DNA from 2 places in the Dethiothermospora halolimnae genome. Region 2 is predicted to be linked to the other one. Evidence: a T-box and tRNA genes for the amino acid it is inferred to sense, from the RefSeq annotation. Region 2 holds a T-box; the other holds one or more tRNA genes.
The links. A T-box is a leader RNA that pairs with one kind of tRNA and senses whether it is charged. The one in region 2 lies ahead of V6137_RS13335 (proline--tRNA ligase), so its partner is inferred to be a tRNA-Pro.
Positions count from the first base shown of each region.

Region 1: it has a tRNA-Pro gene. The T-box ahead of V6137_RS13335 (proline--tRNA ligase) is inferred to sense a tRNA for this amino acid. The anticodon was not compared.

Region 1 is NZ_JBAKFX010000002.1:5,932-22,571, forward strand. Features, by position in the region: gene V6137_RS00950 (YggT family protein) at 1-38, opposite strand, end outside; gene V6137_RS00955 (cell division protein SepF) at 56-514, opposite strand; gene V6137_RS00960 (YggS family pyridoxal phosphate-dependent enzyme) at 526-1,215, opposite strand; gene V6137_RS00965 (biotin/lipoyl attachment domain-containing protein) at 1,239-2,573, opposite strand; gene V6137_RS00970 (hypothetical protein) at 2,762-3,142, opposite strand; tRNA gene V6137_RS00975 (tRNA-Pro) at 3,325-3,401, shown strand; gene spoIVA (stage IV sporulation protein A) at 3,557-5,035, opposite strand; gene V6137_RS00985 (NAD(P)H-dependent glycerol-3-phosphate dehydrogenase) at 5,212-6,240, opposite strand; gene plsY (glycerol-3-phosphate 1-O-acyltransferase PlsY) at 6,262-6,858, opposite strand; gene der (ribosome biogenesis GTPase Der) at 6,860-8,176, opposite strand; gene V6137_RS01000 (DUF512 domain-containing protein) at 8,188-9,519, opposite strand; gene V6137_RS01005 (capping complex subunit for YIEGIA) at 9,768-9,962, opposite strand; gene V6137_RS01010 (YIEGIA family protein) at 9,974-10,891, opposite strand; gene V6137_RS01015 (serine hydroxymethyltransferase) at 11,122-12,354, opposite strand; gene V6137_RS01020 (threonine/serine exporter family protein) at 12,558-13,337, shown strand; gene V6137_RS01025 (threonine/serine exporter family protein) at 13,339-13,782, shown strand; gene V6137_RS01030 (thioredoxin family protein) at 13,775-14,095, opposite strand; gene V6137_RS01035 (metal-sensitive transcriptional regulator) at 14,172-14,444, opposite strand; gene V6137_RS01040 (spermidine synthase family protein) at 14,459-16,640, opposite strand, start outside.
Region 2 is NZ_JBAKFX010000034.1:8,205-24,844, forward strand. Features, by position in the region: gene gltX (glutamate--tRNA ligase) at 1-398, opposite strand, end outside; gene V6137_RS13325 (DUF1002 domain-containing protein) at 525-1,394, opposite strand; gene V6137_RS13330 (hypothetical protein) at 1,410-1,532, opposite strand; gene V6137_RS13335 (proline--tRNA ligase) at 1,911-3,635, opposite strand; T-box leader at 3,685-3,894, opposite strand; gene V6137_RS13340 (ABC transporter permease) at 3,947-5,128, opposite strand; gene V6137_RS13345 (ABC transporter ATP-binding protein) at 5,121-5,849, opposite strand; gene ispF (2-C-methyl-D-erythritol 2,4-cyclodiphosphate synthase) at 5,993-6,466, opposite strand; gene ispD (2-C-methyl-D-erythritol 4-phosphate cytidylyltransferase) at 6,469-7,173, opposite strand; gene V6137_RS13360 (helix-turn-helix transcriptional regulator) at 7,201-7,410, opposite strand; gene V6137_RS13365 (PIN/TRAM domain-containing protein) at 7,619-8,719, opposite strand; gene V6137_RS13370 (CarD family transcriptional regulator) at 9,049-9,525, opposite strand; gene V6137_RS13375 (nucleoside triphosphate pyrophosphohydrolase family protein) at 9,754-10,149, shown strand; gene disA (DNA integrity scanning diadenylate cyclase DisA) at 10,297-11,379, opposite strand; gene radA (DNA repair protein RadA) at 11,387-12,751, opposite strand; gene V6137_RS13390 (hypothetical protein) at 13,130-13,594, opposite strand; gene V6137_RS13395 (M28 family metallopeptidase) at 13,746-15,686, opposite strand; gene V6137_RS13400 (ATP-dependent Clp protease ATP-binding subunit) at 15,972-16,640, opposite strand, start outside.

The DNA.
Region 1 (16,640 bases), on a different contig from region 2:
ACATTGATTGATCTATATATTAAAAATGTTATAGTCATTAAATCCACCTCATAATCTATTTATACCAAGAGAATAACCCTTTAGATTTTATTTCTTGCTTTATTTTTGAGTCTATTTCTACATTTTCTGGTGCAAGAATAAATATATCCTTGTCTACTTTTTGTATATTTCCCTCTAATGAATATAAAGCTCCATTTATAAAATCAAACACCTGTCTTTTTATATCACTATCTAGCTCCCCTAGATTAATTACTACAGGCTTCTTAACCTTTAAATCATCCACAACACTAGGGGCTTCATCATATTTTGTTGGCTGGTGTATCGACATCTTTATATTTTTGTTGGTATGTATATTAACCACCTTATTATTCAGCTTACTTGGAGAGTGGAAGTTTAGTGGTTTTTCCATATCCTCCTCTTGCTCCTCCTCTTCCTCTATATACTCATCATCTAAATCATCAATTCCAATTATATACTTAAATTTATCAAATAATTTGTTTGCACTATTACCCATATAAATCCCTCCTAATAATTTCTTTTACCGAAAATACCTGTACCTACCCTAACAATATTTGCTCCTTCTTCAACAGCTATTTCATAATCATTTGTCATACCCATTGATAAATAATTCATATCCACATTTTCATAATTTTTATTTTTTATATTCTCAGATAACTTTTTTAAATCTCTAAACACATATCTAATATCTTCTGGATCTTCTGCATAGGGCGCCATGGTCATTAGCCCTTTAATTTTTATGTTATCATAATCTAAAATTGATTCGATAAAAGGAATAGTCTCTTCCAATTTTAAACCATACTTAGATTCTTCTTCAGCAACATTTACTTGAATTAAAGCATTTACTATTTTATTATTTTTTTTAGCTCTTTTATTTAATTCCTTAGCCAAAGACTTTCTATCTAAAGAATGAACTAAATCTACTTTATCTATAATATATTTTACCTTATTACTTTGAAGATGTCCTATCATATGCCACTTAACATCTTTTTCAATTTGATCATATTTTCTTTGTATCTCCTGTACTTTATTTTCTCCTATATGTTCTATGTCTAGTTTTAAAGCTTCATTAATTATATCTGTATCTACAGTCTTAGTTACAGCCACTAATGTTATGTCTTCTGGTGATCTTCCAACTTTTTTTGCTGCATTGCTTATATTTTCTTTTATCTTTTGTAAGTTACATTCTAAATCCATGTTTACAAGTCCTCCTATCTTTATTAATTTATTAATTGACCCTCTTTTATTCTTGATGTGTTTAAAAATACTTCATCATACATTGATAAAGTACGCTTCTTTTCATTTTTACCATTTATATTTATTTCTATAATATTATACATATTCCCTTTGTCCACTATAGCATATTTATCATCTTTGCCCAATATTTTAACTGGTCTAAATTTGATTATTCCAGATATATCCTTTATATAAACCCCCTTTAGACCATCTTTCTCTATTATAGATTTTAGAGGAATTTTTAATCCTTTATAACTATTATTTATAATGGTAACATCCACATATCTCTTTTCATATATTTTATATAAATATTTTTTCAATTTTAAAACTAATATTGAATCTGGGTCTCCATTACTAATCTTAACAACTCTAGCAGTTAATGTGTCATCAATTCCATTTATTCTAATATCTAAAAAATCATTTTCTTTTAGGTTTAATATATTCTCTTTTTTTACTTTTATTGCAATATACCATTTAAAATTATCTATGATCTTAAAAATTGGCTGATTAACTTTTATTATGTCATTATTCACAATTTCTTTATTCTCTTTTTCTAACACATCAAAACTATCTAATCTAAAATCATTAATTTTCCCTATAGAGTATAGTTCTTCTAGTCCATCAATTTTATAACTAACAATTCCCGCTATATTAGAATAGTAATTTACAACAGAGTTTTTTAATATGTTTTGAAGTTCCTTCCTTCTATTTGTCAACTTCTCTATATTAGATTTAGTGTATCCATTTTTTCCAGTTAACTTGCTATTTTTAGAAAGTCTTTTTTTTAGTTGTTCTTTCAAATTTTTTACTTTATCATAGTTTCCATTATCCACTTCTTTTTTTATTTCCTCTTTTAGTTTTTCAATATAGGCTTCGTTTTTCTCAATATCATTTTCAAAAATAGAAGATGATATACTATTACTATTTAAATCATTTAGCTGTTTATCAATATTATTTAATTCTTCCTTTAGCTTTTCATTAACACTATCTGTAAATATCTGTGCTACTTTACTTCCCGAAGATATTCTATCCCCTTCAGATGCTATTAATGTAATACTGCCGGGATTTTGGGCCTTAAATACCTTCTCATCTTTAATTAAAATTCCCTTAGCTTCACTGGTTATCTCTAATATATCTTCCTTAACTGTTACAGTTTTTGAGTTATTAGCATAAAGAGTGGGTATTATGCGGAAAATAAGATATACGGTAACGACAATTATAAGAATTATTCTTCTCTTCTTTCTCTTTTCTCTTCTTTTTTTTCTCTCCTCTATTGACATCTTATCACCACCACACACCTTTAGTATATACTTCTTCATTTATTATAAATTTCCTTCTTATTATCTATATAAAATAAATAATAGTTCAATCTTAGGAATAACGACCTAAAATTAAACTATTGACAAAAGAACTATACAAATAAATTGGACTTAATTCATATACAATTTAATTCTGTCTATTATATCATCTAATAAAATCGAACCCCTTAGTAAAATAAAATCTATCATTAAATTTTTTTAAAAAATTTACCATATTTGCTTATTATTTTAAATCTTTTTACATTTTTAACATTGAACCTTTCAACACTATCCTTATGGGTAACTAATAAAATCGAATTATCCTTTTTCTTAGCACCAATAACTATTCCCTCTAATTTTTCCTCATTATTTAAAACAAATCTAACTTCATCTCCAGATTTTATATGTTTTCCCCCTAAAAGAAAAGCTTTAGTTTCCGCCTCTTTTAAATAATTTTCTGTAACGGCTTTTTTATTTATTACTATCATGTTTTTCTTTAAGTATAATTTTTCTTTTATAACAACAAATATATACCCTATTAAGCTTACTATTAAAAGCATAATAGGTATACTTATAATTTCACTAAACATTTTATCACAACCCTCACATTATAGATATGACCCATTATATATCAAAGTATAACATAAATTTAGATAATAATAAATATATTATAGGGCCCTATAATATATTTATTATTGTCTATTATTATTTTATTTTAAAACAATAAATTCCTTTACAAATTATTTTAATTAATATATAATGTTATTGTTGTCGGGATGTGGCGCAGTTTGGTAGCGCACAAGTCTGGGGGACTTGGGGCCGCTGGTTCAAGTCCAGTCATCCCGACCATTTTTTTATGTGCCGAGCACATAAAGTGCAGAGTAAAAAACGAGAAGGCTAAAGCCTTCTCGTTTTTTATGTCTTTCCCTGTACTCTGCACTTTGCTCTCTGCACATTTTCTTCACATCCTGAACTTTTTTAGAAGTTCTAAAACTCCAATTTTCCTAAATAATAATGCAAATGATACTTCCTCCGCCTTCATTTACAATACGTTGTAATGTTCTTTGCATCTTGTATCTAGCATCCTCGGGCATCATATTTAATTTGCTTTGTAATTGTTCTGAAACAACATCATTTAATGACTTTCCAAACATATTTGATTCCCATATTTTTGATGGGTCGCTTTCAAACTGATCTAAGAAATATTTAGCCAATTCTTCACTTTGTTTTTCTGTTCCTATTAAAGGAGATACCTCTGTTGTTATATCGGTCCTAATGATATGAAGACTAGGAGCATTGGCCCTTAATTTCACTCCAAATCTATTTCCTTGCTTAAATATTTCTGGTTCTGCTAGTTCTAATTCCTCTAGGCTTGGAGGAACCACTCCATATCCAGTTTCTCTCACCTCTACTAAAGCATTGGCAACTTTATCATATTCCTTCTTTGCCTGGGATAATTTCGTTATTAATCCTAATATTTGATAATCTCCATCTATTTCGTATCCTGTTAATTCCCCTAACACATCATAAAATAACTTACTATCTACATCAATTTCTAAATCAGCTACCCCTTCACCTAAGTTTATCTCTTTTGTATTTGCATCATTAACTATATCTAATTCTTTAAAATGTTTCGGAATATTTTCTATCTCACTTAACCTCTGAAGGTTTCCTGTAACCTCTTTTACTGAATTTAATATTTCTTTCCTAATCCAATGTTCATTGTATAAACCATCTACCCATCCTGGGAGATTAAAGTTTATTTCTTTTACTGGGAATTCCAATAGTACCTTTTCTAATATCATGTTTATATCGTCCATGTCCATCTTCATACAATCCACACTAACAACAGGCACCCCATATTTTTCTTCTAGGTTTTCCTTTAATGCTACAGTACTATCTAATTCAGGATTTTTAGAATTTAGTAAAATAACAAAGGGCTTTTCTAGTTCCCTTAACTCTCCTATAACCCTCTCTTCAGCATTTATGTAGTTTGCCCTTTCTATATCTGTTATAGAGCCGTCGGTTGTAACTACTATACCAATTGTAGAGTGGTCGTTTATCACTTTTTTTGTTCCTATTTCAGCCGCTTCTTCAAAGGGTATCTCCTTTTCATACCAAGGGGTGCTGACCATCCTAGGCATATTATCTTCTTCATGACCTAAAGCTCCATTAACAAGGTAACCAACACAATCCACCATTCGCACTTTAAAGTTAACATTTTCCTTAATTGTTAAGTCCACCGCTGAATTTGGCACAAATTTAGGTTCTGTAGTCATTATAGTTTTTCCTGCACCACTTAATGGTAGCTCATCATTCGCCCTTTCCTTTTCATACTTATTATCAATATTAGGAAGTACTAACAGTTCCATAAATCTCTTTATAAATGTTGACTTTCCAGTTCTAACTGGACCTACTACTCCTACATAAATGTCTCCATCTGTTCTTTCTGAAATATCCTTGTATATATTAAACTTATCCATTTCTTCCCCTCCTTTATATAATAATGGATAATAATACTGACTAATAAAATCTATACTTCCATCAATATAAATATATGACTAAATACTAAGATTATGACATCTCAAATAAAAAAAAGACATACATTTGTATGTCTCAAACCTAATTAAAAAACTAAGGACATACGTTTGTATGTCCTTTACCAATCAAAATCTTCAGTTTCAATAATATCCTCTATCTCATGGGTCTTATCCCTTAACATCAAATTCACAACAGAATTTTTAACATCTGATCCTTTATATAGTACATTATATATTTCCTCTGTAATGGGCATCTTAACCCCATATTTTAATGATAAGTTATAAGCTGCTTTATTAGTCTTCACTCCCTCTACAACCATACCTATTGAGTCTACAGCCTCTTTTAGGCTCATACCCTCACCAATCTTTATTCCGGCCCTTCTATTTCTACTATGCATGCTGGTACATGTAACTATTAGATCTCCTATTCCAGACAAACCCGCAAATGTCATCTTTTTTGCACCCATTTTTTCTCCAAGTCTTGCTATTTCAATTATCCCTCTATTCATTAATGCTGCCTTTGTATTATCCCCGTATCCAAGACCATCTGATATTCCTGCTCCCAATGCTATAATATTTTTAAGGGCTCCTCCAAGTTCAACTCCAGTAACATCTGGATTTGTATATACTCTAAACTTAGGACTCATAAATACATCTTGTATGTACTTTGCAACTTTCTTTTCTTTAGAAGCAGCAACCACTGTAGTTGGCATATCTTTTCCCACTTCCTCTGCATGGGATGGTCCCGATAAGACAGTATATTTTACCCTTGGAAGTTCCTCTTTCACAACATCAGAGATCTTCAACAATGTATCATTTTCAATCCCCTTAGCCACATTAACAATCAATTGATCATCTTTTATTTTACCCTTAACTTTCTTTATTGTTTCCCTTACTCCATGGGATGGTACAGAAAAGACAATAACCTTCTTGCCACTAATAGCTTTCTCTATATCATTTGTGGCTTTTACATTATTAGGTAACACTATTCCCGGAAGATATTTTATATTTTCCCTTGTATAATTTATTTCCTCACATTGTTTTCTATTCCTCAACCACATATCAACACTATATCCTTTTTTGCCTAATAAAATAGCTAAGGCTGTACCCCAGCTACCTCCTCCTATTACAGCTATACTATCATTCATTACTTCACCCCCACAAATTTATCAAGCCTTTTCTCCTAATTTTGATTCTTGTCCATTTAATAATCTTACTATATTACCCCTATGTCTTAATAAGGCCATAAATGATAATATTATTGTAAATACTATCATCTTAGTATTAAAAGGTCGTACTACAATGAGTGTTGCTATAGGAAGAACTGACATCCCAATTACTGAGCCTAGGGATACATATTTAGTCTTTATTATAAATATTATCCCCACTGCAACAGATATAATAGCTACTAAATAATTAATCATCATAACCACAGCTATAGTAGTAGCTATACCCTTTCCTCCTTTAAACTTAAAAACTATAGGCCAATTATGGCCAACTACAACCATAATGCCCGATAATAGTTGTCCATCATATCCTAATATCATATTTCCAATTATTACTGCTAAAACTCCCTTTAAAACATCAAATGCAAATGTTAATGCTGCTATTTTCCCTCCAAAAACCCTTAGGGCATTGGTAGCGCCCGCATTACCACTTCCATATTTTCTAATATCCTTATTTTTAAGGTATTTTCCCATTATATAGCCTGATGAAAAATTTCCTAGAAAATACCCAATTACAATAACTGCTAAAACATCTAGCAAATTATTCCCCCCTCTCTCTGAATTCAAATTGAATAGGTGTTCCTTCAAATCCAAAGGTTTTTCTAATTTGATTTTCTAAGTATCTTGCATATGAGAAATGCATAAGTTCCTCATCATTTATAAACAAAACAAATTTTGGGGGCTTAACTGCCACTTGAGTTCCATAAAAGATCTTTAGTCTCCTACCTTTATCTGAAGGAGGTTGATTCATTAGTGTAGCTTCCCCAATTATGTCATTTAAGACTCCTGTAGCTATTCTTCTTGAATGATTCTCTGATACTAATGTTATCAAATCAAAAATTTTGCTTACCCGTTGACCTGTTTTGGCTGAAATAAATAAAATAGGTGCATATAATAAGAAACTTAAGTTATTTCTTATATCTTTTTCAAATTCCCTATAGGTCTTATTATCCTTATCTACTAAATCCCATTTATTAACTGCTATTATAATTCCTTTTCCATTATCATGGGCATATCCAATGATTTTTTTATCCTGTTCTGTTACACCCTCTGTTGCATCTATGATTAATATACATATATCTGCCCTCTCAACTGCAGTAAATGATCTAATAACACTATATCTTTCTATATTCTCTGTTACCTTTCTTTTTCTTCTAATACCTGCAGTATCTATAAAGACATATTTATCATCACCTCGGGTAAAGGGAGTGTCTATGGCATCCCTTGTGGTTCCCGGTATATCACTAACTATTACCCTTTCTTCACCTAATATTTTGTTTATAAATGATGACTTTCCAGCATTTGGTTTACCTATCACGGCAACCTTTATTACTTCATCATCATATTCTGTATCCTTCTTATCTGGAAATCTTGCTATTACTTCATCTAATAAATCACCTAATCCAAGTTTTTGGCCTGCAGATATTACTATTGGATCCCCCAATCCCAGTTCATAAAATTCATATATTGTATCGGGAGTTTTAGGAGTATCGACTTTATTGCAAACTAATAAAACTTCTTTTCCAGATTTTCTTAGCATATTAGATATTTCTCTATCTGCTGATGTTATCCCTTCTCTTCCATCTACCATAAATAGAATTACGTCTGCTGTTTCTATTGCAATATCAGCTTGTCTTCTCATTTGACTTAAGATTATATCCTTAGTATCTGGTTCTATCCCTCCAGTATCAATTAGAGTAAAATATTTATTTAACCATTCTCCCTCTGCATATATTCTATCTCTAGTTACTCCTGGTTTATCTTCTACTATTGAAATTCTACTACCTGCTATTTTATTAAATAGTGTAGACTTTCCTACATTTGGTCTTCCTACTATAGCCACCACTGGTCTTCCCATTTATATCACCTCTAATTATTATTAAAAATATTTACAAAAGATTTTCCATCTACATCGGATATAATAATCTTTGTATTTAATTTTTTTTCCAAATCTTTAACTGTTAAGTCATCTAATAGTATATTTTCATTGCTCTTTAACATTGACCTAGGAATAATTACTCCATCATATTCATGGCAATCTCCCAGTTGATCAACTATATCAGTACCTGTTACAAGTCCCGATACGGTTATAGTTTCCCCAAAGTAATTATTTGTTATTGCTACAACTTTCAATCTTAGTCCTTCGATTCTTTCTGATATTTTTTTAGTAATTTTATTCATGAAATCATAGGCTAATGTTCCTGTAACTAACAAATAACTATTATTATTTACTCTACCTTCATCAACTGTTGCTAATTCTTTATCAACTTCATCATTAAAAACCCTTATTAAGCCAACCCCATTTTCAATTTGAGGAAAGCCTTCATATTCATCAGACTTAGGTATCTCTTGCCCTGATAATACAAAGAATTCATCGGAAGCAAATATAAATCTAATATTCTTTTCTTTTAAATAATATTCCTGTTTTTCTTCAACAATCTTTATAACATTCTTGGCACTTTCTTTATCATAACAGCTAACCTTGGATAATCCCTCTCTAAATTTAGTAATCCCTATAGGAACTACTGCTGTGCTTTTTATATTAGGGTATAAATCAAATAAATCATCTAAGGTCCTTTTAAGATGTTCCCCATCATTAACCCCTGGTACCAATACTATTTGACAGTTCATTTCTATACCGGCTTCGCTGAACTTTTTTAAAATTCCATATATTTTTCCAGCATTTTTATTTCTTAGCATTTTTACCCTAAGGTCAGGCTCTGTGGTATGAACGGAAATATTAATTGGACTTAGTCTATACCTAACAATCCTATTGATTTCGTCATCGCTCATGTTAGTAAGGGTTACAAAGTTTCCCTGTAAAAAAGAAAGTCTAGAATCATCATCTTTAAAATATAGTGTTTCTCTCATTCCCTTAGGTAATTGATCTATAAAACAAAACATACATTTATTTTTACAGCTCCTTGCCTTATCTATCAGTGGATTTGTAAAAACAATCCCTATATCTTCACTATACTCCTTTTCAATTTCTAATTCCCATATTTCTTCATTTCTCTTTTCTATTTCCACAACTATGTATTCATCTGCTATTAAATATTTATAGTCAATTATATCCTTAACCTTTTCTCCATTAATCGATAACAGTATATCTCCAGTCTCAACTCCTAATTCCTCTGCAATACTGTTTTTTTCTATATTCTGTATGATATTTCTATTTTCATTAATATTATTTAGTTCCATTAAAATCCCCTCTACATATAATCTAATATTAGTACTAGGTCATAACTCTATATTATAAAAAATTTAGATAAAATTCAACTAGACTATAATATCAATTAATCAACTTTATTTCAATCTATTTTAAAATTATATATATATTATAACATACCACTTAAATAAATGTGGCCTAAAAGCATGGCCACATTTATTTAAATTGTAAATTTTAAATTCTAAATTAAAAACAAAGTATATAAAGCAGGAAAATGTAGTTAATGCTTTATAATAACGTAGCATCCGTTCTCTAAATCATGTACCATTCCCAATGTTACCTTTGATAATAACAGTGCTATTCTTTCCTTTTCTTCTTCATCTTTGGCATAAAAAATTGGTGCACCTTCACTAGATACAGCTTCTCTATTTGTTGTTATAACAGCAAGTATAGTATCTTTTAATCCTGTATCCAAAATACCACTCCTTAATCTGCAGCTTTTCTTCCAATTTTAGAATCCAATGGCTTTCTTTTAGAACTTTCTAATACAATAGTATCTTCTACCGCCTTAACTAAACATTCCACATCTGGTTCCATAGTTACTATTGCCATGACTACTCTACCGGTATGGGGATCTCTCCTTGCTATAGGTGTAAAATCCGGTTCATCTACATCTTTTCTTATGCCCAGTAACGTTGAAGCATTATGTTGTATAGCCTGTCTTTGGCCTACATTAGCTAAAGTTGCAACAGCATTTTCGTCCTTTGGTTCTATCTCAATAGCAATACCCTTTTCCATATAAATATCTTTAGATGCCTTAAGACCTACATTCATTATGATTACATCATTTACTACCAGTAGACTTCCTTTAAATGTTATGGTTGCAGGTCTAACTTTAGCAATCTCACTAATGGTTTGTCTAGATATTGCACTATTGAAAAAGACTATTGCCAGTATTCCAATTATTGAAGCTATAATTATGGCATACATCTTAGAGACATCAAAGGATACTAAAAGAAAAATTATTATACTAACTATTAAAGAGGATAGCATGGTTACGTAGTTTCTAGCCTCAAATGCCTTGGCTATATCTTCAATATATGCGGTTCCCCTAGGTATTAATTCAGTTGGTTCTATGTTATCAAGACTTTGTCTTTCCATGCTCCTTACATCTCTAAATTGTTGAGCTGCTAAAGCTAAAAATGTAACTGCTGAAAACTCTTCTGCTACTAAAGCAGGCACAGCTACTGAACCCAAGCTTGCAGCTATCAACCCTAAAGTTATATGGGAAAATACCCCTTGTGGATAGCTAGGATATTGTCTATAATCTGTTTTAAGCATAGAAACCCTTGATAATATTCCTATAATTATTGAAGGAATTATTATGTAACTATAGTTAATCATTAAATCACCTACGATTATTAAATATCTAACTGCTGACTATATTATATTTCCCACATATATATCAATATATACAAAAAAGCAGTCAAAACTGACTGCTTTTTCTAATTAAAGTTATATTTACTTTTTAAATAATGTAGTCACAATACTCTGCACCTTACACCCTGCACATAATAGAATGTTCCATAAGGTACATTTCTATAACTTCATTCATTTTCTATATAAAGTCCTTATTACTCATACAGTGGAAATTTATCACAAAGAGTTTTAACTTTAGCTTTAACCATATCTCTATCCTTAGATTCATCAAGGGCTAAAGCAATTATTTCAGCTATTTCCTTCATATCTTCTTCCTTCATTCCTCTAGTTGTTACCGCAGGAGTACCTATCCTAAGTCCACTTGTTACGAAGGGACTTTCAGGGTCATATGGAATTGTATTTTTATTTGTTGTTACACCCACTTCATCTAAAAGAGCCTCTGCTTTTTTACCTGTTAATCCTTTATTTCTTAAATCTAATAATACAAGATGGTTATCAGTACCACCTGACACTAAATTAAAGTCATTATCCATTAATCCCTCTGCTAAGGCCTGAGCATTATTAACTACTTGTTGTTGATAATGTTTAAAGTCATCTTCCAGTGCCTCTTTGAAGCTAACTGCTTTAGCTGCTATCACATGCATAAGAGGTCCACCTTGTAATCCAGGGAATATAGCTTTATCAACTTTTTTAGCATGTTCTTTTTTACAAAGTATCGCGCCTCCCCTTGGTCCCCTTAATGTTTTATGGGTAGTTGTAGTAACAAAATCAGCATACTCTACAGGATTTTGATGTAAACCTGCAGCAACTAGACCAGCAATATGTGCCATATCAACCATTAGATACGCACCAACTTCATCTGCAATCTCCCTAAACTTTTTAAAATCTATCTTTCTAGGATATGCACTGGCACCTGCAACTATTAGCTTAGGTTTCTCTTCTTTGGCTATTTTCATAACTTCTTCATAGTCTATAGTGTTACTTTCTTTACTTACACCATAATCTACAAAATCAAAATATGTACCGGAAATATTTACTGGACTTCCATGGGTTAAGTGTCCACCATGGGAAAGATTCATGCCTAACACCTTATCTCCTGGATCTAATATAGCAAAATATACTCCTAAATTGGCATTTGCTCCAGAGTGAGGCTGTACATTAGCATGATCTGCATCGAATAATTTTTTTAGTCTTTCCCTAGCTAAATCTTCAGCTATATCTACATATTCACAGCCGCCATAATAACGTTTCCCCGGATAACCCTCGGCATATTTATTTGTTAATTGACTTCCCATAGCCTCCATAACTTGTTTAGTAACAAAGTTTTCAGATGCTATTAGTTCAATTTTATTCCTTTGTCTACCAATTTCTTTTTTCACAACATCCATAATTTCTGGGTCAAAAGACTCTAGATTATTATAATTCATATTTAAAACTCCTTTCTTTAGTAAATATTAATATTAACCATAGGATATAATGATACATTATGTTATCATGTATATAATATACCCAAAAATATGTTTCTTACAATGTCCATTATATAAACTTTTATTATAATTTACAACTTTTTTGTTATTTATATATTTTTGTCGATACAGACAATATATTTATATATGAGGAGGTGTCCACTTTGTCAGTAAAAAAAGAAGTTAAAGAGTTATTGGTTATGTCCCTATTGGCTGGAAGAATTATGCTAAAAAATGGAGCAGAAACATTTAGAGTGGAAGATACTATAATTAGACTTTGTAAATCAAGATTTAATATAAAATATGCAGAGGCATTTGTGACTCCTACAGGTATATTTCTCTCTGTTGAGTATGAAGATGATATAATATCTTATATTTACAGAATAACCACTATTAAATTTGATTTAAATAAGATTGCACTGGTAAATGATTTTTCAAGAAAATTTGTTAACTCTAATATGCCTATAAAAGATGGACATCGTATTTTAAAAGATATTGATAAGTCTAAAACCTATTCTACTGGTATGAAATTAATCTTTGGAGGTATTGCCGGTGGCTTCTTTTCATTGCTATTTGGGGGACAGTTTTTCGATTTATTAGGTGCATTTATAATAAGTGTTGCTGTAGTTTTTTTAACTGATTACTTAAGTAAAGCTAATGTATACTTCTTTTTAAGAAATATATTAGGAGGAATATTGGTCACAATACTGTCTATAATTTTTTCTAAGCTAGTAATGCAATCTGATATGAATAAATTAATTATAGGAGCCATTATGCCCCTAGTACCGGGAGTAGCAATAACAAATGCAATTAGAGATTCCATCTCCGGTGATTTTCTATCGGGAATGTCTAGAGGACTTGAAGCATTAATTATAGCCTTTTCCATTGCTTTTGGAGTAGGTATAACTCTACGAATATACTTTACATATTTTGGAGGTTTTTAGTATGTTTTTTCTTAGTCAGTCAATATATGCCTTTTTATCTACAATAGGTTTTGCAGTACTTTTCAATATTCCCAAAGGTTCAATTATAAAATCTGGCTTTATAGGAGGAATAGGTTGGTTTGTATTTTTAGGAGTTGATAGTCTATCAGACTCTAAAATGGCAGGAGCCTTTTTTGCCGCTGTAACAGTGGGAGTTTTAGGAGAGTTTTTTGCTAGATTTTTTAAAAAACCAGCAACAGTATTTATAATTCCAGGTATAATACCTTTAGTTCCGGGAGCAGGTATGTATGATACTATGTTGGCTGTAATTGAAAAGAAATTTTTAACGGCTATAGACATAGGAGCTGAAACTATATTTATTGCACTATCAATAGCCAGCGGCATTGTGATATCATCATCTTTCAGTAGAATTCTAAAGAAAAGAAGAAGGAAGCTCCTTAAATAGGAACTTCCTTTATCTTATCAATAATGATATTAAGTTGTTTAATTGTTTGTGTACCTGAATACCTACTTAATTCCCTACCTTTTTTTAAAAAAACAATAGTAGGTATACTTACCACCTCAAACCCTTTAGACAGATCTCTATATTTATTATAATCCACTTTATATATATCAATATCTTTAACATCTATCTGTTTTAAACAACTTAAGGTTTCCATCGATGGCTTATACCAATGGGCATAAAACATTAATAAAACTAATTTATCTTTATTAAATATGTCTTCATCTAATGAATCTAAACATATATCTTTAATCATAATCCATTTCCTTCTCCCTTCTATAATGAAATTTATTTCTTATCTAAACTTTATTATAGATAGAAGGATTTTATGATTATTTCGTATATTTAATCATTGTATCTATTAACTCATCAATAGCCTTATCGTCCTTACTATTCTCTAAATATCCCTTTACACAATCTTTCATATGATTTTCTAAAATTAATCCTCCGACTTTGTTTAAAGCAGACCTAGAAGCAGCAACTTGAATTAGTATATCTCCACAATACTTTCCACTTTCAACCATCCTCTGTATTCCCTTTATCTGTCCTTCTATTCTTCTTAGTCTCTTGATAATAGCTTCAGTATTTTTTTCATTTTTATCCATATAGTTCCCTCCTTCTATGATCTTAATGGATTTTTAATAAACAATACTATATAAAAACAAGTTCCCAATATCAATGCTTGATTAAAGCCTAATTTCATTGAAATTATCAGTGCAAGGGTGGAGCTTACCACAGACATTATACTATTTATACCTTGAGCCAAGGGTACCCCATTTTCTGTTGTTATCTTTCTTATGCTTTCGATTCCTCTAGGAAATGGCATCCCTAAGAATAATCCCAATGGGAAAATTACTAATGAAACTATAAAAAACTTACTTATCATACTGGCATCGGAAAATGTATCAAATACAAATGGTAGTGCTAAATTAACTATAATATTTAATCCCACGATTATTAAGAATATATAATCCCTCTTTTTATTTATTCTATTAATAATTTTACTACTACTAATAAAACTACCTATACCACTACTCAATAATAGGGAAAATAAAATAAATGTAAAGGCTCTAGTTGTACTTCCTATAAATAGTATTGCCTTTTGTATAAGGGGCATTTCAACTAGCATAAACCCAAGTCCTATGGTTCCAAAGTATAGAGACACCTTTCTAAGACCTTTATTTTGAAAAACACTAAAAAATACTATTAACCCAGCAGATAATACACCTATTAATAGATATAATAATTTATCGGGTATACCTTTATCATAATCATAGAAAAAAGGATTATTATCTGTCGTAGGTTCTGCATTAAATTGAAATCTATTTACTAATTCATTATAACTAATACTTCCATTTGCAAATTGTTTATATATAGGAAGCTCTTCTTCTCCTGGCAAATGTATGATATCCCTATTTTGAACCTTAGCAAACTCTTTAACCTTATTTATTTCTTCGTCAGTAAATGAAGTGCTTTTATATATAACTATAGGCATATATATGCTTCCACCCCTAGCTTTGCTAAGTTCCTCCGAATAACTGTTTATTGCAACGAAGTGTTTAATTACATCCTCTTTATTCATTCCATCCTCTATAAATATTTCAATCATTGTGTTTAAAGACTTTATTAATTCCCTTACATCATTAAACACAAAGGTTAATTTTCCATCGTCATCAAGCTTTTTTAAATACTCTTTATATGCCTCTTTTGTGTATATATAGTTTTCTGATAACATAGCCGATGAATTATCAACTACATTGGAAAATACTTTCCCTAAATATATATGATCATATTTTTTATCGGTATTGCTAATATATTTACGACCATCTTCAATATAAAGATTTACATTTTTCAATCCATATATATCTCCATTGAAATCTTTATAATCATTTACTGCTTCTATTGTGGATGGGTTAATTTCAACTGCATCAATATCAACGGCATCTCCCAATAGAGATAATAAAATATCTTCTCCTCCCCCAGTTCCAATAAGTAATGATGATTTGTTACTTCCGAAACTAAAGGGGATATATTCAATCTTATCCTTTAAATATGACACTTCATCTAAATCACCATCATATTTCACCATTGGCGCACTGGCCCCACCATCGGTTATAATAGTTTTCCTATTTTCAGATCCATAATCAACAACGTCAGTCCGTGATATGGAATCCCACTTTGTATATTCTATTTCTACCTTACCATCAACCCTATCTTTCCAATACTTTATTGCGGTATTAGGACTACTTATATAGGCACTAAAGTTCTTTTGTACACTATTTATAAAATTATTATTAAAAGCTCCCAGTACTAACAACACTAATAATATAACAGGAATAACAATTATCTTTTTCAATTTAATCATATAGGCAAAAATAATAGTTCCTACTAAAGTAAGGGATGTAACTATAAAAAGTGTACCAATAAAACTAAAATTGTCCATAAAATATATAATAGCTATACTCCCAATGGAGGACCCTAAAAGATCTGCAAAATATAATTTATGACCAATTTGTTGAAACTCTTTAAAAATTAAAGATAATATTATACCTCCAAACACAAAGGGTATACTGGAAATCACCGCATAAAATATAAAACTATCTATATACGGAAGTTTATATATTATCATCATAACTATTAAATAAGAGAATGCTAATATAAAAGAGAAATTAAAAATAGATTTTAGTCTATTATCAAAAAATTTTGATTTTCTACTTAATAAAAATACAAGTATACTTCCTATACCTGAACCTAATATGGCAAGGGAAGTAACTAAAAATACAAAATGATAAGCTAATATA
Region 2 (16,640 bases):
TTACCTTGGGATTTCTGTTCCTCTCTAATTTTATCTATTCTTTCCTTAGTACAGAAACAATAGTATGCATGACCCTTTTCTATTAATTTTTCTATATATTCATTATATATATCAAGTCTCTCTGACTGAACGTATGGTCCATAATCGCCTTTTTGTACTATCTTATCATCTTCAATAAATACTCCCTCATCATGGGTCACACCGGCCCATTCCATGGATTCTATTAAATTTTCAATAGCTCCTTCTACATATCTACTTCTATCAGTATCTTCTATTCTCAGTATATATTTACCACCTTGTCCCTTAGCAAATAAATAATTATATAAAGCTGTCCTCAAACTACCTATATGTACATATCCTGTTGGACTAGGAGCAAATCTTACCCTTATATCAGACATATAGTAACCTCCCTGTATCTAATTTTTATATATCAAATGTGTTGATTGAACTTATATCTTTTTATATTTGTATATTATATACTACATAGTTGACTGTATCAAGATTATAGACAATAAATTTATATTTTACCCTAAAATATTTCCTATCCATGTAAGTATTCCTTCAAATATTGACTTTATAAAGTTAATTATTTTAGTAAAAAATGATTCTTCATCTTTCTTATTTTCAGATATATTATCTATTCCATCTGAAATTTCATTTATTTGCTTTTTTATATTATTTAAGTCTAAATTTAACTTTGATATACCCTTCATTAACTCTGCTATTTCATCTATCTGTTCATCAGCTAATTTTATATTTAAGTTGCCGCTTATTTTAATTATAATTTCTTTTATATCTTTTTCTTCCTTCACTCTATTTTCTATAACTTCTTCTTTAACTTCCCGTATTAGCTTCATAGACTTTTCTTTTCCTATATCCTTAGCCAATGTTCCTGTTTTTGCTATCTCTTCGTTGGCTATTTCTTTTCTTTCTTCGGATATATTTTTATTGGTTATATTCTCAAAGCCCTTTATTATCCCCGTTAATGCTGCAGTCCCAGAAACACTAACAGGAGCTGCTATTTTAACCTTTGCATTTTTTACACCGGCAGTTATAAGGGCATTTCTATACATACCCTCTGTTATCCAGCTTATATTATATGTTTCAATATTCATACCTTCACCAGCTCTTAGTACCTTTACATAGGCACAGGATATAGACTTAGTCCCTATTAAACTATTATCTATATATTTACCTAAATACTTTTTCTCTTCATCATTACTAACCCTTACTATTCTTATGTGGTCCTTGGCATTAAAAAAGTTGAGTATTTCTTTTTCCTCTTTTATAGTTAAATCTTCACCTAGGCTTATCACCGAATTATCAAAGCTATCACCATAGGAAATCCCACTTAATAAAATTATAATTATAATTAATATAGATAGTCTTTTCATAAGTCATAACCTCCATTAAAAATTCTTTATTATGAAGTAAACTACTAAAAGTAATAAAATATGAACTATCCACCAGCCTATTGATAGAAACCTAAATCTATCTAATAATATCTTTTTGTCCTTTTTTTCTTCCTCCACTTATAAATCCTCCTAATTTAACTTTCCCTTATTTTTCACATAAAAACAGGGAGATATACAAAACATTATTAGGTAACACTTTTTTCTCTATTGAATAAATATAATCTGGGATAAATTTCAAAGGTAAAAGTGAATTGGAGGTTCTATAATATGAATAATTTCTTCATGACAACAAGAATTTTAAATCCTAAAAAGGATTTAGGGTTGGAGATATATCGAAAAAATGAATATAAGAAGGGGGATATAAACCCAAAATATAAAAAGAAATAAAGGGTTGGGGGATTACGAATCCCCCAACAACTCAGAATTAAAACTAAGACTCAATCTCAAACTTAAACTCAAAAGGGTCTGAACTTGATATTCAGACCCTTTTACTAATTATATATCTAATCCTTGACTTTTAAATACTTCTTTTACCTTTCCAAGTACTTCTTCTGATTTAATCTCTATCTTTTCCCCTTCTCCTCTTATAACAAACTCAACAATATTTTCATTTGCCTTTCTGCCTACTGCTATTCTTATAGGAATACCTATAAGCTCTGCATCTGTAAATTTAACTCCTGCCCTTTCCTTTCTATCATCTATTAATACCTCAATTCCCTTTGATGATAATTCTTTATATAATTTTTCTCCCAATTCCATCTGATCTTCTTTTTTTGCGTTTATAACTGTAACTACAGCATGATATGGAGCTACAGATAATGGCCATATAATTCCCTTATCATCATGATATTGTTCTATAATAGCAGCCATGGTTCTTGATATTCCAACACCATGGGATCCCATGTATATTTTTTGAGCCTTGCCATTTTTATCAAGATAAGTAGCATTTAATGCATCACTATACTTAGTTCCCAATTGGAATATATTGCCTACTTCATTTCCCCTATCCATCTTTAAGCTACTACCACATTTAGGACATTTATCCCCTTCTCTAACTAGCAATAAATCTTCAACTATTTCACCATGAAAATCCCTATTATAGTTAACATTTTTTATATGATAGTCTGTTTCATTTCCTCCAACTATAAAGTTCTTCATATTAGTAACTCGCTTATCAACTATAACTCTAACCTCATCACTAATAGCTATAGGTCCTGCAAATCCAACATTAGCACCGGTTACCCTTTTTATGGTCTCCTCATCAGCAAGTTCAAGTTCATGTTCTGGTATAGCTAAATGCTTAAGTAATTTCACTTCATTTAACTCCCTATTTCCTGGTATAAGTACAGCTAGAACTTCATCTTTCCCTTGGTATATTAAAGTCTTTACAAAGTTCTCTGATGGAATATTAAAAAATTCTGTAAGTTCTTCTATTGTTTTAATGTTTGGTGTTGATACTTTTTCCTTTTCTAGTTCTTTACTATCACTTACCTCTATTTTATACTCACAAATGGCTTTTTCGTCAGTAGCTGCATAATCACAGTCACCACAATAGGCTATTTCACTTTCACCTACCACAGACATGGCCATGAACTCATGGGAATCACTCCCTCCCATAGCTCCTGAATCTCCTTCAACTACTCTAAAATCTAAGCCACATCTTGTAAATATGTTCTCATATGCTCTCCACATATCCCTATAGGATTCTGTCATACCTTCTTCATCCATATCAAAGGTATATGCATCCTTCATAATAAATTCTCTACATCTCATAAGACCGAACCTAGGTCTTTTTTCATCCCTATATTTTGTTTGTATTTGATAAAGATTTAAAGGTAATTGTTTATATGACTTTAACTCATCTTTTATAAGGTCTGTAAAAATCTCTTCATGGGTTGGGCCTAAACAAAACTCCCTTTCATGTCTATCCTTTAACTTAAACATTTCAGGTCCAAAATCATCCCATCTTCCACTTTCTTTCCATAACTCAGATGGTTGTATTGCTGACATAAGTAATTCCTGAGATCCTATATTATCCATTTCTTCCCTAACTATATTTTCAATTTTCTTCATAACCCTATAACCTAAAGGTAAATATGAATATACTCCCGAAACTAGTTTTCTTATCATGCCTGCCCTTAGAAGATATTTATGACTTGGTAGTTCTGCCTCTGAAGGCACTTCCCTTAATGTTGGCATATAAAGCTTTGACATTTTCATTTTACATTCTCCTTTCTTTTTATAAAACAAAAGTCCCTAAGTCTTTTGACTTAGGGACGAATTATCCGCGTTACCACCCTACTAGATTATAAAATATAATCCACTTAATTAAAATAACGGTAAATAACCGTCTAGACCTAATGATCTCAGTCTAGAAGCTCCGGGGCGGGTTCAGTATCTAGAGGAGCAGAAATCTCTCAGCCTAGGATTTCATCTCTGTGGATCATAGATACTTACTATTTCCCTTCAACGCATTTTATATATTATTTTATGACTATTTTATACTAGAACTAAAAACTTTGTCAATGTTTTTAATTTCTAAATATAACCGATTCTTTTCTAAACATTCTAACTGTAAAGGTTAAAGCTACTACTATATAAATCACAGTCCAGCCCGATACTATTAAAATATCTTTAATATTAAATACAGAAACAATAGCCTGCTTTATAATAGCTATAACATTTACCACCGGTATGTGAAAATAGTGATCTGGTATTGCTTTACCATCTAAATACATTGTAAAGTATGCAGGTATCATAGCTATTATTGTTATAGGTGCAGAATATGTTTGGGCCTCTTTAAAGTTTCTTGCATAGAAACTTATGGCAAGCTCTATGGCTCCAAATATTAGTGCTAATCCCAAACATAATAGGGCTATTACTATTATAGATTCTATTGTTAAAATAGCACCACTTCCTGTAAATGTAGGATCAATTTTACTAGCAATACCAAAACCTATTAATGCTGCTATGGTTCCCATAAGTCCTGCTATAACAACTGCAAAGTATTTTCCAAGTAGCAATGATAGTCTATTTGCTTTAGTGGTTAATAAGGGCTCTAGGGTCTGTCTTTCCTTTTCCCCTGCGCCTAGGTCTACTGCAGCTCCTAGTCCTCCCACAGCTGACCATATGGCAAGTAACATAGGAAGAATCATAGAGAGGATCATAAGTCCCATACCATCATCTTCTTGCTCTACAGAAACCGTCTTCATTTGAATATTAATTGGTTTAAGAATCTCAGGGTCTACACCTAATTCACTTAACCTCTTTAAGGTTATACTCTGGGAGTATCCATTTATTATGCCATTAAGCTTAGAACTAGCTACATCTGATTTCATACTAGTTTGGTCGTATAATATTTCAATATCTCCACTTTCTCCATCTTTTATACTTTTATCGAAGTTTTTACCTATTTTAACTATGGCTTTTACGTCTAATTCAGCCAATGCTTCATCTTTATCATCTACATCTAATATATTAATCATTTCATTTTTATCTAGATAATCATATAACTCACTTTCCCCTTCATCAACTATAGCTATATCTATAGCTTCATTTCCTTCCCCTATAAAATCCGATGATCCAGAACCTATAACAAGGGCAAGAATAGGAAAAATAAGAATTGGTATAAGAATACTTGATATAATAGTCTTTTTATCCCTAAATGTATCTTTTAACTCTTTCTTTAGAACTATCCACATATATTTATTCATTTTGACCACCTACCAGTCTTATAAATATATCCTCTAATGCCATATTTTCATATTTGTTTTTAAGCTCCTCTATAGTTGCGATTTCAATTATCTCACCCTTATGTATTATCCCTACCACATCACATAATTTTTCAACTTCATTCATAGAGTGACTTGAGAATATAATTGTTTTCCCCTGGTCTTTTATTTTCCTTATAAAATCATGGACTAACCTTACAGCTGTCACATCTAAACCTGAAGTTGGTTCATCAAATAGCATAATATTAGGATCATGTACTATACTTCTAGCAATAGATACTTTTTGTTTCATACCTTTAGAGAATTTACCTGCCCTTCTATCTATATAGTCATCCATATCAAGCATTGTTGATAAAGTATTAATTCTAGATTCTATTTTTCTTTTGTCCATACCATTTAATAGACCAAAATACTCTATATTTTCTCTAGCGCTTAGTCTATCATAAAGTCCAGTTTCTCCTCCAAATAATATTCCTATTTGTCCCCTTACCCCTTCCGGATCTGTAACTAAATCAACACCATTTAGCTTAGCTGTACCATTTGTTGGCTTTAACATAGTAGCTAACATCCTAAGGGTTGTGGTCTTTCCTGCTCCGTTTTCTCCTAATAATCCAAATACGGTTCCTTTATTAACTTGAAATGAAACTTTTTTTACTGCATCTACATCTTTAAACTTTTTAGACAGGTTTTTAACTTCTATCATGGTGTACCTCCTGTATTTATAGTTAGCTGGGGGATTACGAATCCCCCAGCAACTGAAGTTATGAAATCCTTAATCCTTTAATAATTAAGAATTTAAGTTATATTTTTTTAAACTAAATTAAAAATCCTTATGTTTAATATACACTACTTCTTACATAATGTGCATACCGCTTGAGCTGATATGCCTTCTTCTCTACCTTCAAAACCTAATCTCTCACTGGTTGTAGCCTTCACATTAATATTATCTATATTCGTTTTTAATGCTTTAGATATACTATTTCTAATATCTTCTATAAAAGGGGCCAACTTAGGTTTTTGAGCTACTATTACACAGTCTAAATTGTTTATTTTATAATTCTTTTCATTCATTAAGTCATAAACCTCTTCTAGTAACTTTAAACTGGAAATCCCCTTATATTTTATATCTGTATCTGGAAAGTGTTTACCTATATCTCCTAATGCTAAAGCTCCCAATATACTATCCATAATAGCATGTAACAATACATCTGCATCAGAGTGACCTAAAAGTCCCATAGTATGGGGAATATCTATCCCCCCTAATATTAACTTTCTCCCTTCAACTAACTTATGTACATCATATCCTATACCAATTCTCAATATTACTCCCCCCCTTTAGCTATTAATTCTCCAAATTGTAAATCCTCAGGTGTTGTTATTTTTATATTATTATAACTTCCATTTATCATCTTTACCTCATAGCCTAGTCTTTCCACCAACATACTATCATCTGTAACTGATACACTATTTGCCATGCCATCCTTATATGCCTTTAAAATAAGATTATAATCAAAGGCCTGGGGGGTCTGAACTGACCAAAGATATTTTCTATTTGGGGTATCCTTTACATTACTATAACCATCTACTACCTTGATTGTATCCTTTGTGGGAACCCCTATAACACAAGCTTTATATTTTATAACCCCTTTAATGGCATCTGCTATATTAGCCCCATTAACAAATGGTCTGGCTCCATCATGGATAAGTACAATATCGCATTTATTATCCACCGCTATCAACCCATTATATACAGAGTCTTGTCTTTCTTCCCCCCCTTTTACTATTTTATTTACTTTGTGGAAACCATATTTATCAATTATATTATCCCTGCAATATTTTTTTTCCTCTTCTCTAGTTACAATTATAATCTCATCGATATAAGGACAGGAATTAAACTTATCAATAGTATGTGCCAGTATAGGCTTTCCTTTCAATAATATAAACTGTTTATTCATTCCTTTATCCATTCTCTTTCCCATACCAGCAGCAGGTATTATCACTGATATATATTTTCCTTTGTATGCCACTTTATCACCTCTTTTATCTTAATTTTATCATTTATATATTTCTACATCAGAAAAATCGAAAACTTCCTCTATAGTCAAATCAAAATACTTAGCAATTTTATATGCTAAAACTAAAGATGCAGTATATTTTTCACATTCTAACGAAGTAATAGTTTGACGGGTTACACCCACAGCTAGGGCAAGTTCTTCTTGGGATAACTTATGTTTCTTTCTTAATTCCTTTATTCTACTTTTCAAAAATATACCTCCTTAAATGATAAGTAGACTTTATATCTTAAGTATAGTTTCCTTTGCATTACTTGTCAAGTTTACTTTGCACATTGAACAAAAGAGACTTTGTGCCTTCTTTGTTCTGTTCAGGGTCCAAGGTACAGAGAGCAGAGAGTTAGACTAATAAAAGGAACCCTTGACTTAAGTCAAGGGTTCCTTTTATTAGTAAAAATTATTATACCGCTTTATCTACTACTGATTTAGGCTTTGCAAATATCATTCTTCCTGCCGCTGTTTGTAATACACTTGTCACTAAAACATCTATATTTCTTCCTATATGTTTCTTTCCTCCATCTACAACTATCATAGTTCCATCATCTAAATAACCAATTCCCTGTCCCGATTCTTTTCCATCTTTAATGACTAGCACTTTCATTTCTTCTCCTGGAAGTACTACTGGTTTCACAGCATTGGCAAGTTCATTAATATTTAGTACATTTACTCCATGGAACTCTGCCACTTTATTTAAATTAAAATCATTAGTAACTACTTTACCATCTAAAAATTGAGCTAACTTTAACAGTTTACTATCTACCTCACTTATATCTTCAAAGTCCTTTTCATGTATTACTACCTCTATATCCAATTCTTTTTGAATTTTATTTAGCATATCAAGTCCTCTTCTTCCCCTATTTCTTTTTAATGAATCTGAAGAATCAGCTATATGCTGTAACTCCTCTAGAACAAATTCAGGGATAACAAGGGGGCCTTCCACAAAACCAGTTTTACATATATCAGCTATTCTGCCGTCAATTATTACACTGGTATCTAAAACCTTAGGAATGGATTTAGATTGTGATTTTCCTGTTTTTTCTTTGTTACTATTCCTTTTAAAGAAGTCTGTTATTCCAGAGAACTCATCGCTTTTTCTAGTTGGAATTTTTACTCCAAGATAACCTAGAAAGATATATAGTACTATTGAAATAGGTACTCCAATGTAATAGGGAATCTCAAGAAGCAACTTACTTAATAAATAAGCTATTACAAGTCCAAATATTAAACCTATAGAACCTAAGAAAATATCAGAAGCAGGTATTTCTTGAAATCTATTTTCCAGTTTCTTTAAAGTTTTATTGGTGAAATTTGTAATGTTTGGTGAAATCATAAAAAATATAATTCCAAATATTAAGCTAACTCCTACATAACCATAAATTAAAAATCTGTCTTGATTTATAAATTGTAATAAATCCAATGACTTTAAAAGGGCAACTACTCCATAGCCAAGGGCTATACCTATTAACGTTAAAACTCCCCTTATAATTTTTCTTAATATCATGTATCTATCACCTCCTATTATAATTATTACCATTATACCTACATTCTATAACTAATTTACCACATTTTTCAATATTTAACCATAGTTTTAATTATATTTATAGCATTTTTTATTATTTGTATCATATTATATAGAATATAGGCTAAAATTTAAGGTAATCAATCCTCTACTTATAATATACCCATAGACACATTTAATATTGAATAGTTTATTAATATTTATATATTATTTCCAATTATATAGTTGTTTTCAATATTTATATCGTTAAATGTAACAGGAACCTTTAGATTTTTCCCTTATATCTAAAAAAACAAGCGTCATAAAGACGCCTATTTTACTGCTTCATTGATTAAGTTTTCCACATCTTCTTGGTCAGTGTCCTTTGCTAATACTATCTCACTAACTAGCATTTGCTTTGCATTATTGAGCATTTTTCTTTCACCAGTTGACAGTCCCTTTTCTTTATCTCTTATCATAAGATTGCGAACCACATTAGCTATTTCATAAATATCTCCGCTTTTAATTTTATCCATATTTGCTCTGTATCTTCTATTCCAGTTTTTAGGCATCTTAGTCTTATCATCACCTAATACTGCAAATACTTGCTCCACTTCTTTATTGCCAATAACTTCTCTTATTCCTATTTCTTCCATATTGTCAATAGGAACCATAACCTTCATTTCACCCATAGGCATCTTCATTACATAATACTTTTTCTTATCTCCCAAAATCTCTTTTTCTTCTATTGCAACTATTACTCCTGCCCCATGCATAGGGTATACGATTTTATCACCTATATCAAACATAAAGCAAACCTCCTAAATTATACACGACATACTATTATAGATTATATAACAATTTCTTCATTTTGTCAAATAATTTATTTTACCATACAAAAAAAATGTTGTCAAATATTTTATCATTCTAATTTTAGATGGGAACTAAATTTCATAAATACCAATATTTTAAATTGACAACAGCTTGTCTCAATACTTATAATTAATATAAAGACATTACTTAATCGAGGTGATTTGATGGAAAAAGACTTGCTTTGCGATGATTTTCAGACAAAGGTTTCAGATGTGTTAGTAAGACATAAAAGTATACTCGATATAATATCCAAATTAGAAGAATCTAATGCTAAAGTAAACAGGGCTGTTATAAAGTCTGTGACTTCATGTGGTTGCGTGTCAATAAAAGCCCATAAGCAAAATTATGACAAAGAAACTTTATCAGAAGTTAAAGATTTCTTAGATAATCATGTTAACGGTGAGCTATGTGAAAATTGTAAAGAAAAAATTGAAGAGGAAATGGGAAACCATATTTTTTATATTGCTTCTTTATGTAATACTTTAGATGTGAATTTATATGATATTATTTCAAAGGAATATAAAAACATAAAAAGATTAGGCATTTATGGACTTTATTAAACAAAGGCACCTTCGGTGCTTCTTTGTTTTGTACAGGGTGCAGGATACAAAGTGCAGGGATTGGGTAACGATCCATAATTATTGAGGGATTACGAATATTTTAGTAACAAAATTATTAAGGGGTTCATACTTGAACCCCTTAATTTCTTATAGCATATTTCTATCAAGTAGGGACTGTTCTTGCATTCTTCTTAGTCCCTCTTTTATTGTTCTAGCTCTTATTTCTCCAATCCCTTCAACTGCATCTAGTTGGGATATAGATGCCTTTAATATTTCCTGAAACGAAGAAAACATATCTATAACATTTTCTAGAACTGTGGATGGTAGCCTTGGTATTTTATTTAAAACTCTATATCCCTTTGGGGATACATTTAAATCAAGTGAGTCTATTCCAGAGTCGTATCCTAATAACTTTGCTATAATATTTAAGTCTAATAATTCCTCCGATGATAATTTTATTATTTTTTTCCTTATATCCTTATAGGTAACATCCTCTTTTTTAACATAATAGTCCCTAATAACATTTAGACCATCCTCTTCTACGTCTCCTGTAAGTTCCTCAAGTTGCATACTAATAAGTCTTCCTTCATTACCTAACTCTAATATATATTTTTTAATTTCAGTTACTACCCTCATAACCATTTCTGTTCTCTGAAGTACCTTAGTCACATCAAATACAGTAACTAAATCTTCCAGTTCAAGGGCGCTTAAATTTGCCATAGATTGATTTAATACCGCTTTGTATTTTTCAAGGGTTTGTATAGCCTGATTAGCTTTATTTAATATTTTACTAACATCCTTTAATACATATTTATTATTTCCCTGATATAGGGTAATAATATTTCTTCGTTGGGATATAGATATAACCAGCTCCGATGTCTGTTTAGCCACCCTCTCGGCGGTTCTATGTCTTATACCAGTTTCCTTTGATGCTATAAACTGATCTGGCATGAGTTGAGCATTGGCATATAATATTTTTTTACAATCATCACTTAATATAATTGCCCCATCCATCTTTGCTAACTCATATACATTTGCGGGAGTAAACTCACTGTTTATATTAAACCCACCGGCCACAATATCTAATACTTCCTCTGAATCCCCAACAACAATCAATGCTCCCGTTTTAGCCCTCACTATGTTTTCTAGCCCCTCTCTTAGTGGAGTACCTGGGGCTAAAAGCTTTAAAGATTCATATATGCCGTCCTTTTTAATGCTCTCTTCTTTCATTTACTATTTAACCTCCTATAACTAGATCTAATGCATCTAATACATTATCAATTCCTATAACTTCTATATCGGAATAATTCTTTAGTCCCTTTAGATTAGCCCTAGGAATCACTGCCCTTTTAAATCCTAACTTTGCAGCTTCCTTTATTCTCTTTTCTATAAAACTAATGGTTCTTACTTCTCCTGTTAGTCCTACTTCTCCCATAACTACGGTTTTAGAATCCATCTCAACATCCCTAAAACTAGAGGCCACAGAACATACTATTCCTAAGTCTAGTGCCGGCTCTTTAATTTGTATACCACCTATTATATTTATAAAAGCATCATAGTTTTGCATTTGAAGACCAGCTTTTTTCTCTAAAACCGCCATCATTAGTATCACTCTATTATAATCAAGACCAGTGGCTACCCTTCTAGGCATACCAAAAACCGTTTGACTTACAAGGGCTTGTATTTCTATTAGCATAGGTCTAGTACCTTCTATACTGGGAACTACAATACTTCCCGATGACTTCTCTGGTCTGCCAGATAATAACATCTCCGATGGATTTTTAACTTCCACAAGTCCAACATCCCTCATTTCAAATATACCAATTTCATTTGTGGAACCAAATCTATTTTTAACCGCTCTTAATACCCTGTAGGTATGATGTCTCTCCCCTTCAAAATATAATACCGTATCAACCATATGTTCAAGTACCCTAGGTCCTGCTATTGACCCCTGTTTAGTAACATGTCCAACTATGAAGGTTGCCATTTCCCTAGTTTTGGCTAATTTCATAAGTTTAGAAGTGATTTCTCTAACTTGACTTACACTCCCTGGGGCCGATGTGATCTCAGGGGTATATACCGTTTGTATTGAATCCACAACTAATATATCCGGCTTTAAATCCTCCACAACATTTCTTATTATCTCCATATTGGTTTCTGATAAAATATATAATTCATTTGATTTTATTTCTAACCTATCGGACCTTATTTTTATTTGTTTATCCGATTCTTCCCCGGATATATATAATACCTTTAGTTTTTTGTTTGCAAGATTATTGGCAGTCTGGATAAGTAGTGTGGATTTTCCTATCCCTGGATCTCCTCCCACCAGTATCAGAGATCCTTTAACTACCCCTCCCCCTAAAACACGATTTAACTCATCAACCCCAGTAGATACCCGTTCCTCTTCCTCTATCTTTACATCTATTAATTTTTTGATTTTAGTTTCACTATACTCCTTGGATATATTTACTTTAGAATTTTTCTCATAAATCTCTTCCACAAGGGTATTCCATTCATTACAGGCGGGACATTTTCCCATCCATTTAGGGGTTTCATACCCACACTCTTGGCATACATACTTTGACTTTAACTTCGCCACAAAAAAACCTCCTAATATTACCATATATAATTATAACTTATTATATGGATTTTTATAATTTATTATTAATTTTAAATCAATAATGTATATTTAGCAAGAAGGTGAAAAAGCCTAACGGCTTTTTAATTTTAAATTATAAATTGTAAATTATAAATTAAATACAAAAAAACAATAAGCACCTTCGGTGCTTATAATACGATTAATAAGTATATTTAAACAAATTAATCAGAAATGGTTTCTCTATGTTATTATACAGGGAATGAATTCCCATCTACATCATCTAAGCTTATAACCTACACCTAAACATAAGTAACTTTGAATTCATTCGAAGGTTACCTTTATAGATATAGATAAAGTGACCATAACTGGTCACTTTATTTATATTTCTGTCATAAGATCTGATAGTCTTTTTATTTCTTCTCTATCTATAATTTTTTTATCCACTAGTAACTTTTCTAGTATGACTATTTTCTTTTCTAACTTTTCAACTCTACTATCCTCTGCCTTCATCTGTGCCTTTATTTCTTCGGCTTTTTCTTCAAACTCTATTATCTCTAAAATATGTATTATATCTACATTCTTGTCCTTAAAAACATTACCATCACTATAATCATAACTTATCTCCCCTTGCCTTGCTTCAAACTCTAGTTTCTCATCGGGGATTTTTACTGTGAAATTTTTATTACCTAACACACCTTTAAGCTTTTTGCTATTATCTATACCGTTAACTTTGGTTTCACATTTTATTCTAATAAGTTTATTGTTTGTATATTCACTTCTTATATGATCTCTTTCATAACCATCCACTAATAGTTCTATATCATCAATAAATATTTTTTTCATAATATTCCTCCTACTGGTTTTATATAATTTTAACAAATCATTTACAATAATTTTATGTATAGAAGGCACAAAATTTGTTATTGTTTAGATTATAACCCTTTAGTTAATCTTTAAACAACAAAAGGCAAAAACCATCGGGACACAATGATTTTTACCCTTTATTTTCTATCAATCCGTCAAATATAATATCAATAGCATTATCTATTTTATTATTTTTTATAAAATTTAACATTTCCTTTTTATCTTTACACTTACTTATACTACCCGCCCAAATATATATTGTATATATGTTTTCATTTGTTTCATATTTAAAGGTAATCGACTTATTTTTTCCGGTATATTTTATACTATATCCATAATCTAATGTCCCGTCGGATATAAACTCTTTTTCTCCACAGTTCATTTTATATAGATTCATATCTCCTTCATCTTTTTTATTATATTTAGTAAACTGCAAACCAAAGTTTAATGAATTATCTTCATTCTCATATCCTAGGTTTAAGTGGTTTATATTATATATGGACATTTCCTTATTATATATCTTATCTATAGAGTAGTCCTCTACATTAGGTTTTTCCTTTGCTAAAAATCTATCAACAATATCTGTATTGTCTAGTTTCATATTTCCCACAGTTTTAGGTATAAAGTTTAATTTATTATCATAAAGTTTATTAGCCTCATCAATGGAACCTAAAAACTCTGTATTTTCTATTAAGCGATTCCTACCATCTATATTTACTAATTTAAACTGTCCAAACTCCAGTTTTTCTTCTTCTTTCTGTAATGTATTATTTATTTTAGCAATTTTTATTTTCCTAGCACCCATATTAGTTTTATCTTCCCTTAGATAATTCATTATATATTGACTTGTTTTCTCCCCTATAACTGACATCTGTTTTAAATCCAGCTTATCTAATGTATCATCTGGGGTATGAATTGGACTCTCACTTATATCATTACTTATATTTACCCCTATATTGAAGGATCTATGATCACTGGGATACTGTCCTATGGTAATCTTAGATGAAATACTATTTTCATTAAATATTTTCTCTAGTCCCTTAGCTATCTCTAAGTTTTCTTTATCATCTGATCTTGCATCTATTAAAATACCTTCATTATCCTTTTCCCCTACGCAATCTATGTTTATATTTATCAGTCTTTGATAGTTATTAACCAATAGATTATTTAACTTTTTACTTCCAATTAAACCCATCTCTTCGCTGTTTGTTGTAGAAAATATTATGTCAGTATTAAAGTTATTATCCTTTAGTTTGGAGCTTAATCTCTCCGCCACATCTAGTAGTACCGATACTCCAGAGCCATTATCCATAGCTCCCCTCCATATGGTATCATTTATACGCCCAACATGGTCTAAATGGGCCGTTACTACTATGGCATTTATTCTAGCCTTACTTGGGATTATACCTACTATGTTTTCTTCCATTATTTCTTCTTCATTGTAATTAAAAGAAAGTTTTATAGTCTGTCCAATGTTATCTTTTAAAATATTGTATGTATCCTTTGATACTTTAAATATAGGTCTTCTTTTCCCTTTACTTAGTCTAGGAGCAGACCTATCAGATATCTCATCTAACAATAAAAAAGCTTTGATATTGATCTTCTTCTCAAATTTTTCAATATCTTCAAAGTTTTTTATAAGCCTAATATGATCTTTAGTAGAATTACTATCCATATATATAGGTAGTTCTAAATATGTATTTATAATGTCTCCTTCTCTAAAATCTTTTCCATAGTTAAATATTTTTATTTTATCCTTTGAAAGTAATAATTCTAGTTCTACATTATCTTTATTTATCACAGGTATCTTTTGCTTATAGCTGTGATAGTAATTATCTTGGTAGGGTTTGAGTCCCATTTCTTTAAACTTTTTAACTATATACTCTTTAGCTAACTTATTGCCCTCTGTGTTTGGTAATCTTCCCCCACATTCATCGGAGGTTAAGAACTTAATGGATTCTTCTATTATACTATTATCTTTTGAAACTTCATGGGTTTTAATATTATTACAAGCTGATAAGATTACTATTAAAAATAAAGTAATGGTTATATGTTTTAATTTTCTTATCAATCTATCCTCTCCTTAAATATATTTATAAAACTTAATCTATACATTATGCACTTTATATTTTAATTTATTCCCTAAAATAAGTCAAATATATACATTTTTACTTTATAGTTCTAATTAATGTGTGGTGAAAAGTATGTTATTATATCAAAAACCGGTCTAGGCATGCCTAGACCCTACATCTAACTAACAAGTTATCGAAGGATTACGAATTTCCCCAATAACTAAATCATATATAAATTAAACAAAAATATAAGGGGGCTTTAAAGCCCCCCTTTACCTTTATAACTACTCCTTATTAAATATTAATTTATCACCATCATAATCTATAACCACATTGTCATCTTTAGTTATATTCCCCTTTAACATTTCCTCTGATAACTTATCTTCAACTAGTTTTCTTATGGACCTTTCTAGAGGTCTTGCACCGTATTCTGGGTCGTAACCCTTTTTACCTATATATTCTTTTGCCTTATCTGTAACTTTAATGTGAATATTTAAATCCTTTAACCTTTTTTCTAGTTTTTCCACCATTAGATTAACTATTTCTTTTATATGCTCCTGATTTAACTGATGGAATACTATTACTTCGTCTATTCTATTTAAAAACTCCGGTCTAAAGGTCCTTCTTAAGTCATCAGTTATATTATCCTTCATCTTTTCATACTCTGCTTTTTCCTCATCAGTAGGTGCTGCAAAACCTAGAGTTTTTTGTTTTTTCAGTGTTGTAGCCCCAACATTTGATGTCATGATAATAACTGTATTTTTAAAGTCCACAACCCTTCCTTTAGAATCGGTAAGTCTTCCATCATCTAAAAGTTGAAGTAGTATATTAAATACATCGGGATGGGCCTTTTCTATCTCGTCAAATAATATTACTGAGTAGGGTCTTCTTCTTACCTTCTCTGTTAATTGACCCCCTTCATCAAATCCAACATATCCTGGAGGAGAACCAAC